Regions from separate parts of the Prochlorococcus sp. MIT 1304 genome, predicted to be linked through region 1. Evidence: predicted binding sites of a transcription regulator. Region 1 holds the regulator's gene; each other region holds the start of a gene.
The links. The regulator NtcA, encoded in region 1, controls nitrogen genes in cyanobacteria. The targets are predictions, from matches to a motif close to GTANCNNNNGNTAC.
Positions count from the first base shown of each region.

Region 2: the regulator NtcA is predicted to act here: its motif matches at 1,736-1,749, upstream of SIB45_RS04920 (DUF4278 domain-containing protein).
Region 3: the regulator NtcA is predicted to act here: its motif matches at 2,148-2,161, upstream of queF (preQ(1) synthase).
Region 4: the regulator NtcA is predicted to act here: its motif matches at 1,836-1,849, upstream of SIB45_RS08360 (circularly permuted type 2 ATP-grasp protein).

Region 1 is NZ_CP138974.1:747,194-750,852, forward strand. It holds gene thyX (FAD-dependent thymidylate synthase) at 1-374, opposite strand, end outside; gene dcd (dCTP deaminase) at 376-969, opposite strand; gene SIB45_RS04075 (cob(I)yrinic acid a,c-diamide adenosyltransferase) at 974-1,555, opposite strand; gene ntcA (global nitrogen regulator NtcA) at 1,755-2,489, shown strand; gene SIB45_RS04085 (DUF3084 domain-containing protein) at 2,529-3,494, shown strand; gene SIB45_RS04090 (hypothetical protein) at 3,495-3,659, shown strand, end outside.
Region 2 is NZ_CP138974.1:878,777-882,435, reverse strand. It holds gene SIB45_RS04935 (malate:quinone oxidoreductase) at 1-979, opposite strand, end outside; gene SIB45_RS04930 (NifU family protein) at 1,050-1,295, shown strand; gene SIB45_RS04925 (hypothetical protein) at 1,316-1,573, opposite strand; gene SIB45_RS04920 (DUF4278 domain-containing protein) at 1,829-2,002, shown strand; gene SIB45_RS04915 (methyltransferase domain-containing protein) at 2,080-2,874, shown strand; gene SIB45_RS04910 (aminotransferase class V-fold PLP-dependent enzyme) at 2,911-3,659, shown strand, end outside.
Region 3 is NZ_CP138974.1:236,951-240,609, forward strand. It holds gene SIB45_RS01405 (cytochrome c biogenesis CcdA family protein) at 1-341, shown strand, start outside; gene SIB45_RS01410 (cytochrome c biogenesis protein ResB) at 342-1,628, shown strand; gene queF (preQ(1) synthase) at 1,625-2,035, opposite strand; gene SIB45_RS01420 (hypothetical protein) at 2,214-2,459, shown strand; gene SIB45_RS01425 (P-II family nitrogen regulator) at 2,484-2,822, shown strand; gene SIB45_RS01430 (TlyA family RNA methyltransferase) at 2,824-3,636, opposite strand.
Region 4 is NZ_CP138974.1:1,455,428-1,459,086, forward strand. It holds gene SIB45_RS08335 (WD40 repeat domain-containing protein) at 1-223, shown strand, start outside; gene SIB45_RS08340 (hypothetical protein) at 242-397, opposite strand; gene SIB45_RS08345 (hypothetical protein) at 958-1,233, shown strand; gene SIB45_RS08350 (hypothetical protein) at 1,258-1,491, opposite strand; gene SIB45_RS08355 (hypothetical protein) at 1,523-1,759, opposite strand; gene SIB45_RS08360 (circularly permuted type 2 ATP-grasp protein) at 1,888-3,330, shown strand; gene SIB45_RS08365 (alpha-E domain-containing protein) at 3,332-3,659, shown strand, end outside.

The sequences.
Region 1 (3,659 bases):
ATTTTTTCATTGAATCTTTTTTTTAACTCATCAGGGAGATCGGGGATTGAATTTTGCCTATTTTTGAAATCTTGACGCCTTAGTTCTGGTAAGGGAATATTACCCAATTGAGAACTATCTGCATATCTCTGTGAAAATTCCTGGAAAGTAAATGATCTATGTCTTAAAATTTGTGCAGCGATACCTCTGTTGGTTTCTATTTGTAAAGTCATAAATGACTGTTCGAAAACGCTCCAATGTTCATTTTTAATGCAATAACTCAATAATTTTGAGTAGTCCTCATTTTCCTGATTTTTTGGGTTACTAACTCTTGCAATGTAAGCCATTGTTTTTTCTGCATCAGGAGTTAGCGAAATTAGTTCAACTTTACTCATTTTAGATTTTCGCTAGAGTCACCTTTTCTGGTTGGTTTTGATATTTACCTCTTCTATCTTCATAGGTTGTAGAGCATGGATCACCTTCAAAAAAGAGTAGTTGGCAAATGCCTTCTTCTGCATAAATTCTGCAATCTGCACCAGAACTATTACTAAACTCTAAAGTTAGATGACCTTCCCAACCTGCTTCTGCAGGTGTCGTGTTAACAATAATTCCTAGTCTTGCGTAAGTGCTTTTGCCAATACAGATCACAGTTATATTTTCTGGTACTTTCATCTTTTCTAAAGCCACTCCTAAACCATAGGAGTGAGCAGGAAGAATAAAAAAGTCTCCATCATTGTCATGGTGAAGAACAGTTTTTTCTAAATTATTAGGATTAAATTTTTTGGGATTCATCACAGTCCCAGGGATATGTCTGAAAATTAGGAATTCTTTTGATGAAAGTCTTAAATCATATCCATAGGATGAACATCCGTAACTCAAAACTGGCTTTTGTTTATTGTCAGGTTCAAGATGCCTCACTAAATTTGATTGAAAGGGCTTTATCATTCCTTCCGAGGCTTTTTGATTTATCCAGAGATCATTCTTTAGCATAGTTTTATGAGCGAAGTTCAGTAATTTGGTTGGCCATTAATAATAGATCTTTGGGTATATCTGTACCAGTAAGGATTACATCTCCTGATATAAATCGGTTTTCAAGTGTTGAAATCAAATCATCTTTATCGATAATTTTCATGTCAATAGCTAAAAAAATTTCATCAAGTATCATTTGTTCATACTCTCCAGACTGTAGTTTTTTTTTGCAAAAATTCCATAATTCAAAAGTAGATTCATGAATAGATTTTTTTAAATTTTTATTATTTTCAATTTCTTCAGAATTGTATTGATCAAAAGAATGTGATGATCTTACCCAGGTCAAATTACCGCATAGCTTTACTGCATTATCAATTCCTTGCTTGACTCCTCCTCTCATAAATTGTATTAAGAGCACTTTTCTGCCAAGAGCAGCATTTCTTAGAGAGTCTCTAATGATAGATGGGTAACTTCCTCTGTATGATGATTGATAAATTTGAATTTGCCCATTTTGCGTAAATTTTTGTCTGTTGATTTTGTTAGAAGTATTTATATTTACAACATCAAGATTACTTTTGGAATATAGATGAGATGAACTAATTACCATTATTTAAATTCTTTCTACATGCAGTATAATTAGAATCTATTGACACTGCATATAGTGTAATTTTACTTAAAAAAGGGTTAATCAAGTACAAACTGATTTTTAAAGGGTTATCAATAAACCAATAAGAATTTAAAATTGTTACTGTTGATACAAGAAATTTTAGAGTGCCTCCTTAAATTTTTTAATAGTAAAGATATTTATGATACCTGCTTCACGAGGATTCAACCGCTTTAGTTCGCAACAGTCAGGACAAAGTAAAATCAATTCTGTTGGAGAACGTTTCCCAATTAATAGAACTTTAATGGAAGTGATTAAAGGTCTAGATGGAGCAAACACAGAAATGGTTGAAAGATCTAAAACAATATTTTTCCCTGGGGACCCTGCTGAAAAAGTTTATCTCATAAGAAGAGGTGCAGTAAGATTGTCAAGAGTTTATGAGTCAGGTGAAGAAATAACTGTTGCTCTTTTAAGAGAGAATAGTCTCTTTGGTGTTTTATCTCTTCTAACAGGCCATAGATCTGATCGTTTTTACCATGCCATAGCATTCACAAGAGTTGAAATGATAACAGCACCTGCAAATTCTGTTTTAAGAGCTATAGAGGAAGATGCATCAGTAGGACTACTTCTTTTACAGGGCCTTTCTAGTAGGATCCTGCAAACTGAAACTATGATAGAAACTCTTACACACAGAGATATGTCTTCTCGTTTAGTAAGTTTTTTAATGGTTCTTTGTAGAGACTTTGGAGTTGCAGGTGAAAAAGGTATTACAATAGATCTAAGGCTTTCACATCAGGCAATTGCTGAAGCTATTGGTTCTACAAGAGTAACCATTACAAGATTATTGGGAGATTTAAAGGATTCAGGGCTTCTGAATATTGAAAGAAAAAAGATCACAGTATTCGATCCAATTGCTCTTGCAAAAAGATTTAATTGATTCATCATTAATTATGATGTACTGAGTGTATACAAAAATGTGGCTTGGATTTTAATTGTTTTTTTAATATTTTTAGGGGGACTTATTGCACCATTTGGGGATATTCTTGGAACAAAGATCGGAAAAGCAAGATTTAGTATTTTAAAATTAAGACCGAAAAAAACAGCAACTATAATAACTATAATTACAGGAGGGTTTATTAGTTCAATATCAATAGGGTTATTGATTTTAGTTAGTGAAGAATTTAGGCAAAGGCTTTTTGTGGATATTCCTTTGTTGCAAAAAACTTTAGATAAAAGTAAAAAAGCTTTAGTCCCTTTACAGAAAGAGCGAAAAGAACTTGAAAGTAAAATTATTCAAAAAGAAAACGAGTTAAATCAATTAAAAAGTAGTATTAAAGAATTTAGGAGAGGCAATATTGTTATTAAAAGAGGGCAAACTTTATTTATTGCTGAGGTTAATTCCAGCTCAAATATAAAACTAGACTTAACAAAAATCTATAATGAAGCTGATAAATTTGTTAGAAAAATTGTTTTCCCGATTAATAAAGATGCAAAAAATATTCTTTTGTGGAGACCTAGTGATATCTCAAAAATTGAGACAATAGCTTCTAGAGGCGGCGACTGGATTTTATTAATTAAATCAGCAACAAATGTTTTAAAAGGGGATAATTATGTGTTTGTATCTCCTGATTTATTAGAGAATAAATTTATAGTCAAAAAAGGAGATGTCATTACAAGTGCAATTATGGAAAAAAGTGATTTAAATTTTAAAGAAATAAATTTAAAAATAAAATCACTGTTAAGAGAAACAAGGGATGAAATTAAGTCAAAAGGTTCACAAGTTGTTGAAATTAATACAAATGGAAATTTTGTAAAAAAAATTAGAGACTTTCTTCAAGAAAATCAAAATGTAAATTTTATGTTAGAAGTAGTATCTTTGAGAGATAGCAAAACTGTAGAACCCATAGTCGTTGAAATTAATATTGTAAAGATTGCATCTTAAATGGCTAGAGTAGTAACTATTGATCCTGGAAAAAGTAAATGCGGCTTAGTCCTAGCGGAAATTAGTGAAAAAAAAGTTTACAAAGCGATCATCCTGAAAAGTGAATTACTTGAGAATTATCTTAGAAATTTAATTTCCGCTGAGGATATAGAACAAATTATTATT
Region 2 (3,659 bases), 130 kb from region 1:
TAAATCCAGCAAAAGGTCCATATAAAAGAAGTTTTTTATTATCAATCCATCTAGTGTCTAGATGAGGTACAGACATTGGTGGCGATCCAATATCAGCTTTACCATAAACTTTTGAGTTATGTTTTTCTGTTAGATCTTTTTTCTCGCAAATAAGCCATTTCCCACTAACAGGAAATCCACCATAACTTTTTGCTTCTGGAATTTTTGATTTTTGTAAATAATTAATTGTTTTTCCACCAGCACCAAGAAAAACATAGCCAGTTCTAATTGAAGTTTTTCTACCTTCAGAACTAATTTCTAGTTCCCATTGTTTTTTATCAATTTTCTTTAAATCTACTAATTCTGTTTTGTATCTAATTTCAACATTTTTGTTTAAGGAAACTAAAGACAAATACTCTTTAGTTAAAGCCTCAAAATTAATATCAGTTCCTCTTCCTATTCTGGTAGCTGCAATTTGAGTAGATGGATTTCTATCTTTTGTTATTAGAGGAGCCCATGATGAAATTTCATCAAAAGATGAAGAAAATTCCATATCGATAAATTCAGGATTTTCGGTCATTTTCTGAAATCTTTTTTTTAAAAAAGAAATATTATCCTGACCAGACACAAAGCTAATATGAGGAATAAATTTTAGAAACTTCTTAATATCAATTTTCCCTGCTTCATACAATGATGCCCATAAAGACATGGATGTTTCAAAAGAACGATTTATTGAGAGCGCTTTATCTATTTTTAAATTTCCTTTTTCATCTAAAGGGGTATAGTTTAATTCGCAATTAGCCGCATGTCCTGTACCTGCATTATTAAAAGCGCCAGTACTTTCACTTCCTGGAGCATTTAATTTTTCTATAATAAGAAATTTTATATCTGGTAAAACTTCTGAAATCAGGAGGGCTAAAGTACTACTCATTATCCCTCCTCCTACTAAGACTGCATCAAAGTAGCTATTGTCATTAGTGGGATTTTTAGATGAAGTCACAACAGAAAATTATCTTTTTTGCAATTAATCAGATTTCTTTCTAGGCTTATTATAAAGTTAATCCAAAATTATGAGTACTGAAACACTCTCGCTGACAAACGAAAATGTAGAAAAAGTCCTTGACGAGCTAAGACCTTTTTTAATTTCTGATGGAGGTAATGTAGAGATTGCAGAGATAGATGGTCCAATTGTCAAAGTCAGACTTCAAGGAGCATGTGGTAGTTGCCCAAGCAGCACTATGACTCTCAAAATGGGTATTGAAAGAAAGTTAAAAGAAATGATTCCTGAAATAAGCGAAGTTGTCCAAGTTTTATAAAAATTTTTAACTGAAATATATTATTTAGTTTTTAATTCCTTCAACAAAGATGATTCCATATCAAGGCAATCAATTGGAAGTCCTTGACCAATAGCGATTAAAAGAGGTGCAAGAATTCCTAAAGTAAAAACTAAATTTGATTGGCTTACATCATATTTACTTAAAGTAAAAGTTATCAAATAAATAATTGAAAAATAAGCATGTAGTGAAAAAAATTCTTTTGGCTTTAACACTGGCCACCTTAAAGTATTTCCCAAGAAATATAAAAAACCTGTCATAAATAAATAGTTAAATGAAGATTAAACCAAATATAAACATAATCCTTTTTAGAGACTATTTATAAAAAAATTTACCTAAGATAATAATTAAAAAAACATTAAATCTTCGTTTCTATTTGTAAAAGATAGACATGCAGTTAAAAATACGCTTATAATAATTTGGTAGCAATTGCTACTTTTTCGTTCACCCTCATTTGAGGGCGCAGTTCGAGTCATACCATGGAACGGGGGATGGCCGTGTTGTCACATCGAAACATGACTACTTTAACTTACAGAGGTAAAAACTACGTTCAAAACAAAGAAGCTGCTAAAAAGCAACTTGTTGAACTTACCTACAGAAGAAACGTATACACCAACAGAATGGATGACGCTTCTTCAAGTAATGAAAAAGCAGAATTAAATTACAGAGGTGTTAATTACACTAAATAATTTAATTAAACAAATTAAAAGCCCCTTTTTCAGGGGCTTTTTTTTTGGCTATATTTATCAAGAGTCCTTTAAAAAATATGTCTGAAAGTTGCTGTAATACAAACACATCGAATAAAGCATCTAATCAATTCGATCATAAAGATGCGATTCAAGAAAGATATGGTTCAGCCGCACAAGAAAAAGAAAGTTGTCTTTGTACACCAGTTGGGTTTAATCCCGTTTTACTTGAAGCAATTCCTCAAGAGGTTATAGAAAGAGACTATGGGTGTGGTGATCCAACAAAATATGTTCAAAAAAATGATATAGTCTTAGATCTTGGGAGTGGTAGCGGCAAAAATGCTTTCATTTGTGCCCAAATTGTTGGGAAAGAAGGGAAAGTTATTGGAGTTGATCAGAATCCTGACATGCTTTCTTTATCAAGATCAGCCTCTAAAGAAGTTACAAAAAATATAGGTTTCAACAATACAGAATTTCTAGAAGGTTCAATTGAAAAACTTGATGAGTTAGATAAAAATTTAAATCCATTAATCGCAGATAAATCAGTTGATATTATTTTAAGTAATTGCGTTTTAAACTTGGTAAGTCCAGAATCTAGAAATAACCTACTAAATAACATAAAAAGAGTGTTAAACGATAATGGAAGAATTGCAATTAGCGATATCGTCTCTAACAAAAAAGTTCCTTTAAGATTGCAAAATGATCACGATTTATGGACAGGATGTATTAGTGGAGCATGGTATGAGCCAGAGTTTATAAGTGATTTTAAAGAACTAGGATTTAAAAATTTAAAATTTGTAGAGAGGAGTGCTGAACCTTGGAAAGTAATTGAGGATATTGAATTTAGAACAGTAACTTTAGTGGGCAATATTTAAAAAAATTCAAGAGTTGAAAATATAATATAAATTTCCATGATAAATAATCTAAGAGATCAAATACCCGCATTAAAAAATAAGTATTATTTCAACTATGGCGGTCAAGGACCATTACCAAAATCTTCTCTAGACGCAATAGTTAAAACTTGGGAGATTATCCAAGATTTAGGACCATTTACCAATAATATGTGGCCTTTTATTTACAAAGAAATATTGACCACAAAAAGAATCATTGCGCAAAAATTAGGTGTCAATTCAAAGAATGTAGCTTTTACCGAAAACATCTCTTCCGGTATGATTTTGCCCTTTTGGGGAATAAAAGTGAAAGAGGGAGAAGAGTTGTTAATAAGTGACTGTGAACATCCTGGAGTAGTGGCTGCAAGTCGAGAATTTTGCAGAAGAAATAAATTAACATTCAAAATTTTTCCAATCCAAAAAATTAAAAATCTAAACGACGAAAATATAATTTTAGAGATTTTGAAAAATCTAAATAGTAAGACTAAGATCCTTATTATTTCTCATATCTTATGGAACTTTGGATATAAAATTCCTTTAAAAGAAATTTCTATCGAATTAAAAAATAATCGAGAAGACTCTTATTTACTTGTTGATGGTGCTCAAACCTTTGGGCACATAAATATTGAAAAAGAAGTTTTTTATTCTGATTTATATTCAATAACTTCTCATAAATGGGCATGTGGACCAGAAGGACTTGGTGCCATTTATGTCTCAGATAGATTTATTCATGAAACAGATCCAACAATAATTGGTTGGAAATCATTAAA
Region 3 (3,659 bases), 510 kb from region 1:
CGAATGGGCCTGATTTTAAAATAATTGAAGATAAAATTCCATCCTTTCTGGCGCCATTTGCTATTGGAACTAGTTTTGGACTGGCCTCTTCACCTTGCATTACTCCAGTTTTAGCAACTCTTCTGGTATGGGTATCGCAAGCTAAAAACCCAACAATCTCTATTATTTTTTTATTTTTCTTTGGAATAGGCCAAGTAACTCCACTAATCGTTGCGGGAGCCACTGCAGAAAACTTAAAAAAATTTTTAGAGCTTAGAAAATTTAGTCAAATAATTCCTACTCTTAGTGGGATATTTTTAGTTTCCCTAGGATTATTAAATTTATTTTCAAATTGGATTTAGATGACTATTGTAAAGGATTTAATTTTCAGAATATCAAGTTTAAAATTCGCTATTTCACTCATAATATTCATAGCCATCTCAAGTGGTGTAGGAACTTTCATACCTCAAGGCAGTAATAGTAAATTCTATATTGAAAATTTCGATGAAGCTCCTATTTTTGGATTTTTAAATGGAGAAAAAGTTTTAATACTTCAACTGGATCATATATACACAAGCTTGTGGTTTTTATTTGCATTAATCCTACTTTGCATTTCTCTCGCAGCTTGTAGTTTTAGGAGACAAATCCCTTCCTTAAAAGCTTCATTAAAATGGATTGAATATAAGAGTGAAAAAAAATTTAGAAAACTGCAATTAAATTCAAGTTACCAAATCAATGAAGTTGAAGACCTCATATCAAAAGCTGATTTATTCCTTAAAAAAAGAGGATGGAAAACATACAAATTTAAGAGTCATATTTCTGCGAGAAAGGGTTTAATTGGAAAAATCGGTCCTTTAGTTGTTCATATTGGATTAATAGTCTTACTTATAGGTTCAGCATATGGAAGTTTTACAAGTCAATCAAAAGAACAATATCTGTTGCCTGGAGAAAGCTTGGATCTTATTAATGAGAGCACAAACTCAAAAGCTAATATAAAATTAGTTGATTTTTCTATAGAACGAGAAAGTGATGGTATACCCAAGCAGTTCATTTCAAAACTTGATTTTACTTCTGAAGATTCAAAATTTAATGAAGTAAAAACTGCCAAAGTTAATCACCCAATAAGGTTTAAAGGATTAACTATTTATCAAGCAGATTGGGCCATATCAAATATTGTTTTAGAAATAGATAATATCCTTTACCAATTACAGTTAAAAGAGATTCCGGAAATCGGTAATCAAGTTTGGGGGATTTTAATTGAACTAGGTTCAGAGACAAAAAAAAATTTTCTTTTAACTATAGATAATGAAAATGGTCCACTTAAAATTTCAAATACAGAAAATTTTTCGGGTAATAATCTCTATATCAATGAAAATCCTTTAGAAGTTAATTCTTCGAAAGTATCTCTGAAAAAAATAATCCCCAGCAGTGGATTAATAATTAAAAATGATCCTTCTATACCATTTATTTACTTTTCTTTTATTTTAATAATTTTTGGAACAATAATAAGTCTCATACCAACTAACCAATTATGGATTCTTGTTAATCAAGAATCACAAAGTTTATCCATTGGAGGTCTTAGCAATAAAAATCTAGTTGGGTTTAAAAAAGAATTTTTTAAATTATCAGAAGAAATAAAAAATTTTTAATTTTTTTTCTGTCCACTAAAAATATCTAACTGCATTGAAACATTCCCTCTAGGGTTAAATGCAGCATTTAAATGTATCCAGTGAGGCGAGCCCTCATTCACTAAATCATCCATAATTCTATTTACAACCTCTTCATGTGATATTTTTATATCTCTAAAACTATTAATATAAAGCTTTAAAGACTTCAACTCATATACTTTCAAATTAGGTTGATAAATAATACTTAGCTTTGCAAAATCTGGATAACCAGAAAAGGGGCACTTACATGTAAATTCAGGTAACTGAATAGAAATTTCATAAATTCTTTTTTTATTTGGATTATCGAAACAAATTATTTTTGATTCTTCAATAATTCTTTCACCATAAAGTGGTCTTTGCGTAGAATCATCCAATTTAGCTTTACTCATCTTTAGTAGAACTTATTTATTAAACCTATATAAAAAGATCAAAATCTGCAAAATTCTCAACAAGCTTAAGTATTACAATTGAATAAGTCAAAAGCTATTAAATCTTATTTTTGTATCATTTGTAACATTCATAAAGTCGTTTAAAGGGGTTATATGTGTTTAGTTCAATGTAAAATTAATGGACATTTGTTTGATAACTATCGATAACAATTCTAATAAATCACTTCAACCGAAAACTGCAATTGGAATGTTATGGCTTCAAACACACTTTGAGAATGATCAGTGGGAGGCGTTATCAAATAGTACAGTAATAATTTCTGAAAAAAATTCCAAATTATTAATTGAAGATGCCATGAATGCAGGCCTTGATATTCAATGTTTTTCTGATATTTCAATGTTGGATGTTTTCCCAAAAAACAATTAAAATAATAGTATTCAATCTTTAAACATGAAGAAAATTGAAGCAATCATACGTCCATTTAAACTAGAAGATGTAAAAATTGCATTAGTAAACTCTGGTATCGTTGGAATGACAGTAAGTGAAGTCAGAGGTTTTGGAAGGCAAAAAGGACAAGTTGAAAGATATAGAGGTTCCGAATTCACTGTTGAATTCCTTCAAAAACTCAAAGTAGAAGTTGTCGTAGAAGATGAAAAGGTTAATTCAGTAATTGATGCGATTGCCGAAGCAGCAAAAACTGGAGAGATAGGTGACGGAAAAATATTCATCACATCAATTGATTCTGTTGTAAGAATTAGAACTGGCGATAAAGATGAAGAAGCTCTCTAATTCAGAGAGTTTCATTAACTAAATTTTGTATATATTCTCTATTAATCATTGGATTTGATTCGCTTCTTAAGCTCATCCAAGCTAAATATTCATGATTTCCAGCAGGACCTACTAGGGGAGAAGCTATCAAATTCTTTATATTCCAATGGAAATTATTAGCAGCACAAATAACAGACTCTATTGCTTCAGTATGGAATTTGGGATTGCGAACAACGCCTCCTTTACTGACCTTATCTTTACCTACCTCAAATTGGGGTTTAATTAAAAATATTCCCTCAATACAATCACCTTCTAATAAATTACTTAGAGATTTAAAAACTAACTTTAATGAAATAAAAGACAAATCAGCAACTACAAAATTTGGTAATTCATTACTTCTAGATAAAAGATCGTTAGGTTTTAAATTTCGAATATTAGTTCGTTCAAAAAGTATAACTTTGGGGTTATTTCTAATCTTCCATGCAGTCTGTCCATAACCAACATCTATCCCATAAACTAACTTTGCTCCTTGTTGCAATAAGCAATCAGTAAATCCTCCGGTAGAGATTCCTGCGTCAATACATATTTTATCTTTTACTTTAATTTCAAGTTTTTTAAATGCCTCCAATAATTTTTCGCCGCCCCTTGAAACAAACATAGGTTCGGAATCAATAAAAAATTCAGACCCAATTAATACTTGTTGTCCAGGTTTATCCCATACTTTTCCATTAATATCTCTAACCTTGCCCGCAAGAATTAAACCTTGGGCTTTTTGACGAGTTTCACATAAACCACTTTTTAGAAGATAAAGGTCTAATCTACTTTTTTTAATCATCTATTAATCAATAAAAAAAGACT
Region 4 (3,659 bases), 710 kb from region 1:
TATGCTTGTAGCCTCAGGATCTAGGGATGGTTCTGTTGTCGCAAGTTTCCTAAAAAATGACGGCAATGGAGACCCAGTTGGGGCTGCATTCGCCGGAGATTTGGTAGGGGCAATATCATGGAGACCTGATGATTGTGCACTTGCAGCAGTTAATGCAAAAGGTGTTGTAAATGTATGGAAATTTAAAGTTCGTACTAACTTTTTTTCAAAGGGATTTAAGTAAAAAGTAGAAATTTATTAATTACCAATAGTTAGCTTTTAAATGTCTTTCCATACATATGACCTCACAGTCATTATCTATCCCTTTTGGGTGAATATCGCAATATGAGAGACATTGAAAATATTCGTCTATGGGATTTGATTTATCAGTTTTACTAACTTCTTTCGAATGATTCATAAAAGATTTCCTCAATTATTTAAAATTAAGATAGACGAATTAAATATCAAAAGAAATAAGCAAAACTTACTAAAAATATCTCAAAAAATTAGCACGATTGATTACTACTCTCGGACATTTTTAATTAAAAAGCAATGCGTATAAAAACGGATTGTCTTTAGAGAAATATTTTCCTAATTTTATATTGTTGAGTTCTAGGAGGTCTTTCAAAATGATCGATAGCCTGCCTGAAATTTCGGAATAAACCGAACTAATTTAATTAACTGCTCCAATTATTTTTTATTAATGTCTAAGCTTCCTTCTTCTGCATCGTTTAGGTGCCCTTTAAGAAACAAGCTTAATTCTAGAGTTTTTGCCCCAGTTAAAGACAATTAGTTAATTTTGGTGAGCATTAGCTTAATAGAAGTTAGCAACAAGGATCCATGATTTAGGTGCGTTATTAACTTCAGTAAAAAATATAAGTAAGAGATAAAAGAGGGCTTAAATTAGCCCTCTTTTTTTGTTGTAAGATGACTTTCTTCTAATTTTATAGATAATGATTAAAGCAATAAAATTTTTAAATGGTTCAATATTATTGCCCATATTGCAATCCTAAATATCAATTTCAAAAACAATCCTCAAATGGTACTTTGATTTGTGGCTTGTGTGGAGAGGATCTTGTAAAAAAACCATTTATTAGGTTGAACCAGATAATTGCTTTAGTTGCTGCGTCATCATTACTTCTACCTTTAATATATACTTTTATTTATTTAATTAAAAATCAAATAAATCCTCCTAATAAAAATTATCAAGCAAATAGTACTTTAATGATAATTATCAAAGAAACACTTTCATAAAACAATTTAAAAAATCTCGAGAGGTTAACCTCTACATAGTGATTTATTTAAACAAGAATTTTTATTCTCAATATTTAATTGATCATCAATATTTTTTAATTTGTTTTTATTACTTATTACTTTAACTTTTTGGCCGCAATGTTCTTTGCAACCACCATTAAATAAATTATGTGCATGCAAATTAGAAATATTCGTAAGTAATAAAAGTAAAATTATTTTATAAATTTGATAAAAATAAAACTTAATTTTTAATATCATTTTCTCAGAATTAGTAAGTAAATAATATCAGTTAATTCCAAGGAGTGTTTATAAGTCCCCAGATATCGAAGAAGAAAAATAAAACTGCAATAACGACAAGATCCCATGCTCTTTCCCTAAAAGCCCAAGGAGCAATAAAAACTTCCCCAAGTCCATGAAGTGCCGCCCCTACTGGTAGATGATCAAGAACCAGCAAACTATGAGAGAGGATAAAAAGAAAGCTTGCGAAATATCTAAAAAAAACAAATTGCCAATTACTAGAACTCATGCTTTTTAGATTTTTAAGAAATATACTTCAATGATCAAAATAATGATATAGATCGAGTCAAGAGATATTATTTTTGGTAGCTATAAATACGAATAAAGATATAAAGCTAAAGTAAAAGTTACTAAACGATGAAATATATGTTTTCAAGTTATCAGCCTAAAAATAGTTTTGATGAATACTTTAAGGACAATGTTAACTCTGCTAGAGAAATATTGATTCCACTTCTTTCATCCTTAGATAATATGGGACTTGAAGAATTAAACAGGAATCACTCTGCCGCAAAAAAATTATTACTAAGACATGGTGCAACTTTTAGATTAAACGATACTGGTTTAAAAGGTACTGAGAGAATATTACCTTTTGATCCACTTCCCAGAATAATTAGTAAAGATGATTGGGTAACGTTAGAAAAAGGCCTAAAACAAAGGCTTGAGGCAATAGATTTATTCCTTGATGATATTTATAATTCTCAAAAAATAATAAATGATGGAATAATTCCAAGAGAATTAGTAGAGAGTTCAGAAGGTTGGAGACCACAGATGATAGGTTTCAAACCTCCACTAAATAAATGGTGTCAAATTTCAGGACTTGATTTAATAAGGGATAGAAAAGGAGATTGGCATGTTTTAGAAGATAATTTAAGGTGCCCTTCTGGGGTTGCTTATTTTTTAGAAAATAGATTAGTTATGAAAAATATTTTTCCTAATCTTTTCTCAGGAAGAATAGTAAAACCAATTGATGAATATCCATCATATCTTTTAAAAACGCTTCAAGAGCTTGCTGTTTGGACTGACACTCCCAAGATAGTTCTACTTACTCCAGGAATTTTTAATAGTGCTTATTTTGAACATAGTTATCTAGCGCAAGAAATGGGCATCCAACTAGTTCAAGGTCATGACTTAATTTGTAATGATGATTATGTATATTTAAAAACCACCTCTGGATTAAAAAGAGTAGATGTCATTTACAGGCGAATTGATGATGATTTCTTAGATCCTCTTAATTTCAGAAAAGATTCCTGCCTTGGTGTTAGCGGATTACTTGATGTTTTTAAGGCAGGTCATGTTGCTTTAGCAAATGCACCTGGTACTGGAATAGCAGATGACAAAATGATTTATTCATTTGTTCCAAAAATGATTAAATATTATCTTGATGAAGAAATTATTATTAAAAATGTAGAAACGTATATTTGTCATTACCAAAAGGATCGAGAATATGTTCTAGAAAATTTATCAAAACTTGTTGTTAAGTCTGTTGCAGAAGCCGGGGGTTATGGAATGTTAATTGGCCCTCACTCAACAACCAGTGAAATAGAAGAATTCGCTAATAAAATTAAAAAAAATCCTAGAAATTTCATAGCACAACCAACGTTAGAATTATCTACTGTGCCATCGTTATGTGATGGAGAACTATATCCATGTCATGTTGATTTAAGGCCATACATCTTAAGAGGAAAAGATTCATGGGTTAGCCCAGGCGGGCTAACGAGGGTAGCATTAAAAAAAGGATCATTAGTCGTCAATTCTTCTCAAGGTGGAGGATGCAAAGATACATGGGTTGTAGGTAAATAATATGCTTTTAAGTCGTGTAGCAGAATCTCTTTATTGGATCAATCGTTATTTAGAACGTGCGGAAAACATATCTCGTTTCGTGGAAGTAAGCGAAGCAATGTCATTAGATTGTCCGCCAGGAAGTGCAGAACCCTGGCTACCGTTAATTGACGCTTCTAGTGACAGAGAATCTTTTGATAAAAGATTCCCAGAGAAAAAACCTGATGACGTTATTAATTTTTTAATAAGAGATCGTTTAAACCCAAACAGTATAATTTCTTGCATTCAAATGGCAAGAGAAAATGCACGACAAATCAGAGATGTTATGACCACAGAAATGTGGGAACAAA